DNA from 2 places in the Paenibacillus sp. FSL R5-0636 genome. Region 2 is predicted to be linked to the other one. Evidence: predicted binding sites of a transcription regulator. Region 2 holds the regulator's gene; the other holds the start of a gene.
What was found. Region 2 encodes Rex, which represses fermentation and respiration genes when NADH is low (regulators of the CRP and FNR family bind a similar motif). Its sites were predicted from a motif close to TTGTGAAATATTTCACAA; they were not measured.
Positions count from the first base shown of each region.

Region 1 (3,441 bases), 280 kb from region 2:
CATCGACAACTACAGTTGAAAAAGGTACAGCAATGATGAACAGATTCCAACCGGACTGCATCATCGCACTTGGTGGTGGTTCCCCAATGGATGCTGCAAAAGGAATGTGGTTATTCTATGAACATCCAGACGCAGACTTTAACGGTCTGAAACAAAAATTCATGGATATCCGTAAACGGGTTTACAAATTCCCTAAACTTGGAAACAAAGCTAAGTTTGTAGCGATTCCAACTACTTCGGGTACGGGTTCGGAAGTAACATCTTTCGCAGTTATTACCGATAAAACAACTGAACAACACACTAAATATCCTTTGGCTGACTACGAGCTAACTCCAGACGTAGCTATCATTGATCCAGAGTTCGTATATAGCTTGCCAAAAACTGCTGTAGCTGATACAGGTATGGACGTATTGACACATGCCATCGAAGCTTATGTATCTGTTATGGCGAGTGACTACACTGATGGTCTGGCAATTAAAGCAATCCAATTGGTATTCCAATACCTTGAAAAATCGGCGCTTGAAGGCGACAGAGTTGCCCGTGAAAAAATGCATAACGCATCAACACTTGCTGGTATGGCCTTTGCTAATGCTTTCCTGGGTATTAACCACAGTTTGGCGCATAAATGGGGCGGTCAATATCACACTGCTCACGGTCGTACTAATGCGATCCTTATGCCACACGTTATTCGTTACAATGCTAAGAAACCTACGAAGTTCGCTTCGTTCCCTAAATATTCACACTTCGTAGCTGACGAGCGTTATGCAGAAATCGCCCGTATTCTGGGATTGCCAGCTCGCACAACTGAAGAAGGTGTAACTAGCCTGATCAATGCTATTCGCGATATGAACAAAAAACTGGGTATCGAAGAATCCTTCCAACAACTGGGCTTTGATCCTAAGGATTTTGAATCCCGTGTAGATTACTTGGCTGACCGTGCATTTGAAGATCAATGTACAACTGCCAATCCTAAGCTGCCACTGGTATCTGAACTTGCAGATGTGTACCGTAATGCTTTCTACGGAAGATTTGATAATTAATATTTGGTTAAGTAGATAATAGGATGGTTGTGGACTAGATATAAGTGACAAATATCACCGGAAAGGTGATATTTGTCACAGTCTATTTATAGAAAATAAACTAAAATGTTTATATAAACAACGGTCCCATACATGGAACAATGATTGTGAATTTTCGAACAACCATATCTTTCTTGGGATCACGAGACACGGGATCAACCTTCAAGCCCGCGATCTCTACAAATATTATAAATATAGATGGAGGGATTTAGCATGTCGGTGATTGAAAAAGATGTACAAGAAGTGAAATCCGGTTGGAGAAGTTTTACAAAAGGTAAATGGTCCAGAAAAGTTGACGTTAACAACTTTATCGCAAGTAACATTAAGCCTTATGAAGGAAACGAAGAATTCCTCGTAGGACCTACTAGTAACACAACTGAACTATGGAAGATTATTTCCCAATTGAGCAAGGAAGAAAGAGAAAGAGGCGGCGTATGGGATGTTTCCCTAGATACTGTCTCCACAATCACTTCACATGCTCCAGGCTACATTGACAAAGACAAGGAACAAATTGTAGGCGTACAGACTGACGCTCCTTTCAAACGTTCCATCCAGCCATTTGGCGGGATCAAGATGATGGTTGATGCTACGAAGGCTTACGGCTTCGAGCTTCCACAAAACATCGTTGACATGTTTACGAACATTCGCAAAACGCATAACCAAGGCGTATTTGATGCATATACACCAGACATGAGAGCTGTGCGTAAATCCGGCGTAATTACAGGTCTTCCTGATGCTTACGGCCGCGGACGCATCATCGGCGACTACCGCCGCATTGCTCTGTACGGTATTGATTTCCTCATTAAAGACAAAAAACAACAACAAACTGAGCTTGAAGTTGATTCCATGACTGAAGATATTATTCGTTTGCGTGAAGAGCTGTCCGAGCAAATTCGTGCACTTGGCGAATTGAAAGAAATGGCAGCCGCTCATGGTATGGATATTTCCAGACCAGCGACCAACTTCAAAGAAGCTACTCAATGGGTATACTTCGGGTATCTGGCAGCAGTTAAAGAGCAAAATGGTGCAGCGATGTCCCTAGGCCGTGTGTCCTCTTTCTTGGACATCTATGCAGAACGCGATATTGCTGAAGGTACTTTGACTGAAGAACAAGTACAAGAAATCGTCGATCATTTCGTAATGAAACTGCGTATCGTGAAATTCTTGCGTACACCTGACTATAATGATCTGTTCTCCGGTGACCCAACATGGGTAACTGAATCCATCGGTGGTATGGCTGAAGACGGAACAACTCGTGTTACCAAGAACAGCTTCCGTTTCTTGAACACCCTGTACAACTTGGGTCCAGCTCCGGAACCAAACTTAACTGTACTGTGGTCCGAAAAATTGCCTGAAGCCTTCAAAAAATATTGTGCTAAGGTTTCCATTGAAACTAGTGCAATTCAGTATGAAAATGACGATGTAATGCGTCCATACTGGGGTGAAGATTATGCGATTGCTTGCTGCGTATCTCCAATGCGTATCGGTAAACAAATGCAGTTCTTCGGCGCTCGTGCCAACCTGGCAAAAGCATTGCTGTATGCTATCAATGGTGGTATAGACGAAAAATCCGGAGCACAAGTTGGACCGGAATTCCCAGCGATCACTTCTGAATATCTGGATTATGACGAAGTAATGAAACGTTTCAAACCGATGATGGAGTGGTTGGCTAAAACTTATGTTAACACTTTGAACATCATTCACTATATGCATGACAAATATTCTTACGAACGTATCGAAATGGCGCTGCATGACCGTGACATTCTGCGTACGATGGCTTGTGGTATTGCTGGGCTGTCCGTTGCAGCTGACTCACTAAGCGCAATTAAATACGCCAAAGTAAAACCTATTCGTAACGAACAAGGTATTGCGATCGACTTCGAAACCGAAGGCGAATTCCCTTGCTACGGTAACAATGACGATGCTGTAGACAGCATCGCAGTAGAATTGGTTGAAACCTTCATGACTATGATCCGTAAAAACAAAACATATCGTGATTCTGTGCCAACTCAATCGGTACTGACCATTACTTCGAATGTAGTGTACGGTAAGAAGACAGGTACTACACCTGACGGACGTAAGAAAGGTGAACCTTTCGCACCGGGTGCTAACCCAATGCACGGACGTGACAAGAAAGGCGCCTTGGCTTCCCTGAACTCTGTAGCTAAACTGCCTTACTCTGATGCACAAGATGGTATCTCTAACACGTTCTCCATCGTACCTAAGGCACTTGGTAAAGACGAGGATTCCCGTAAGTCTAACCTGGTACACATGATGGATGGATACTTCCATAACAACGCTCAGCATTTGAATGTTAACGTATTTAACCGTGAACAGCTGATGGACGCTATGGAGCACCCAG
Region 1 is NZ_CP150232.1:4,998,049-5,001,489, reverse strand. It holds gene adhE (bifunctional acetaldehyde-CoA/alcohol dehydrogenase) at 1-1,040, shown strand, start outside; gene pflB (formate C-acetyltransferase) at 1,293-3,441, shown strand, end outside.
Region 1: the regulator Rex is predicted to act here: its motif matches at 1,185-1,202, upstream of pflB (formate C-acetyltransferase).

Region 2 (3,441 bases):
GCTCTGTTTATAAAAAAGCTGCCAAGCATACTCTCCGTTATATACTCCCGGCAGCAAGCGTTCAATCGTTATGTCCGGAAGATCAGCTTTGATAATGCCGCGTATTTGGGCTTCTGAGGTTCCTTTACTTAGTTCCTCAGCAAACACTGCGTCGTCGCCTTCAGCAAATTTTCCATCTACCGTAAAGCGGACCCAGACCATAAGAGCAGTCCCGGCTTCATTTTTTCCTGTTAAAACCCAGTACACTGCATTTTCATCCCAAACCGATTTTTGTGCTTTGGTTACCTCTGTTAGACCCGCTCTGGTTTTGGCAACATCCTTGGCGATATCCTGCTCGTTCCATTGATCTTTCATAATATAGGCATAGAACTGGATAAGTCCAAACCCCAGGAGCAGAATCAGAACTGACCCCAGGAGGATCCATTTTTTCCTTTTCTTCAAGGTACAGCTCCCTTTCTAGTAATATATCTTTTTTGATTATATAACACACCCGCGTGTTTATCCAAAATTTCATAATTTTCTAGCTTTCCCAGCCTTAAAATGTACAAAAGGCCGCAACTTTTGCTAAAAGCAAAAAGTCGCAGCCTATTATTTATTCGTTATTCTCCAGACTTAACGCTTCAATAAACCTTCGAAGGCTTCTTGCGCTTTACGCCGGATAGCTTCCTCATCCAGGGTTAAGCATTGTCCATGCTTGATGACCTGTTTACCATTCACCCACACATGCTCAACATCCTTAGCGCTAGCAGAGTAAACTGCATGAGACAACAGATCTGTGTGTGGCAGCAAATGCGGCTGATCTATATCAATTGCAATGAAATCAGCTTTCATCCCAACAGCAAGTCTACCTACATTATTTAAAAAGATGGACTGGGCGCCATATTCTGTAGCCATACGTAGAGCTTCTGGAGCTGGAACAGCCGTTGGATCACCGCTGACACCCTTATGAATGAGAGCTGCAAGCCGCATCTCTTCAAACATATCCAAGTTATTGTTGCTTGCCGCGCCATCCGTGCCAAGAGACACCTTCACACCAGCTTTTAGAAGATCAGTAACCCGAGCCACTCCGCTAGCCAGCTTCAAATTACTGCCCGGATTATGAGAGACACCCACATTATGGCGAGCCAAGATCTCAATCTCTTCATCATTTAAATGAACACCATGTGCAACTATCGAGGGACGTGTGAACATTCCAAGCTTCTCTAAGTGAGCTACAGGACGCAACCCGTAATCCGCCACATTTTGTTCCACTTCACGTTTCGTTTCGGACATATGCGTATGCATCGGTAAATCCAGATCATGCGCTGCCTGCACGAACTTAACCAGGAAGTCCGGAGGGCAAGTATAAGGGGCGTGCGGCGAGATCATAGTAGTAATTCTACCGTCAGCCTTTCCATGCCAGTTACGGGCAAAAGAAATCGCTTCCGCAAGCTTGTGATTCTGTACATCCTCTGGACATAACCCGATCACACCACGCATCAATACGGAACGGATACCTGATAACTCAGCTACCTCAGCTACTCGGTCCATATGATCATACATATCGAGGAAGGTCGTAGTTCCACCCTTCAGCATTTCCAATACAGATAAGGAGGTTCCCCAGTATACATCATCACCGGTGAACTTTTCCTCCATCGGCCACATCTTCTCCTGAAGCCACACTTGTAGCGCTAAATCATCTCCATATCCACGCAGCAAAGACATCGCCGCATGACCATGTGTGTTTACAAGTCCAGGCATGAACAGCAGACGGCTGCCATCAACCACTTGCACTCCAGCTTCCATCTGAGGCTCTTCTTTTCCTATGTAAGTGATTAAATCATCTTCAATAGTCATATATCCACTCAGAACCGGCTCATCCGTTCCCGGAGTCAGAAAATACCCGCCCTTAATTATCGTTTTATTGTTGTTCATGTTCGCTTTCTTCCTTTCCATCCCGCAAGTAATACGCAAGACTTTGCAGATCAGTTGTAAAATCAGCTGCATGCACCCGGATATTCGGTGGTGTCTTCAGAATCACAGGGGCAAAGTTCAAAATTGCTTCAATCCCAGAAGAAATGAGAATATCTGCTACATTTTGAGCTTCTGAATCAGGTACGGTAATAATGGCAATGCGAATACCTTGCTCACGAATCGTGCTGCCTAGTTCATCCATTGGTTGCACAGTAAGGGAGTTGATCTTACGTCCAACCTTAGGAGCGTACGAATCAAATATAGCGGTGATTTTCATAGTATCTTTGAGATATGCATTGTAATTAGACAAGGCATGTCCGAGATTACCTGCTCCAACTAAAGCTACATTAAGCTGTTGATCCAGCTTCAGGATATGACGGATTTTCTCAATAAGATACGTTACATCATAGCCAATACCTTTTCTGCCGAAGTCACCAAAATACGCTAAATCCTTACGAATCTGTGCGGGATTAAGATCAAGCTTTTGTCCAAGTTCCTGAGAGGAAACTGTTAATATTTCGCGATTCTGGAGATCATTCAAAAAACGCAAATACACAGGTAGTCTGCGAACAACGGCTTCTGATATTTTATCCGATTTCATATTTTTCCTCCTAAAAATAGTAATGTTCTTGTGAAAATCCATATTCAAACGTATACCTCTCCTTATTAAGGGCGGTACTGTAACTTACCGCCCTTAAGGATAAGGAGGAGCTAAACTGAAGACGAGCATTTTAAGAAGCGCCGCCATCCTCTAGCCATTCCGCTATGCGGGGGACCATTTGATCAGTCAGCATATGCTCCATTTTGGGACCAGGCAATGAATAAAGGAAATACTTCCCGTAATGAGATTCAATAACCCTTGTATCATAAACAATAACTATTCCGCGATCCTGCGCCGTGCGAACCAGTCTTCCGAATCCCTGCTTAAAGCGAATAACCGCTTGAGGAACAGACAATTTCATGAACGGATTCTTCTTCTGAGCCTGCAATAACTCCGACTTCGCTTCCGCCAACGGGTGATTCGGCGGTTGAAACGGAAGTCTCACGATGGCCAGGCAAGTCAGTGCTTCACCTGGAATATCTACACCTTCCCAGAAGCTGCTCGTCCCCAGCAGAACGGATGCTGCACTGTCCTGAAAGCGGCGGATCAGCTTGCTCCGGCTGCCACCTTCCACGCCTTGACCAAGCACCGTAATCTCTTGTGAGGCCAAAGCCTCTTTAAGCGGATCATATACCTGACGCAGCATTTTATAAGAAGTAAACAGAACCAGCATCCGCCCACGTGTTGTTTTGGCAGCTTCTGCTAACGACTGTACGAGTGTATCGACAAATCGAGCATCGCCCACACTGCCCTTCACACTAGGAAAATCACGCGGTATAACTAGAAGCGCCTGCTCGCGATACTTAAAGGGAGAAGGAAGGAGTGAGGTCATTAGACGTCCCTCTTCCGCAGCTTCGTTAAGTCCGAGATTATCAATCATAAACTGA
Region 2 is NZ_CP150232.1:4,719,408-4,722,848, forward strand. It holds gene MKX34_RS21485 (DUF5590 domain-containing protein) at 1-441, opposite strand, end outside; gene MKX34_RS21490 (amidohydrolase) at 613-1,914, opposite strand; gene MKX34_RS21495 (redox-sensing transcriptional repressor Rex) at 1,901-2,554, opposite strand; gene dinG (ATP-dependent DNA helicase DinG) at 2,685-3,441, opposite strand, start outside.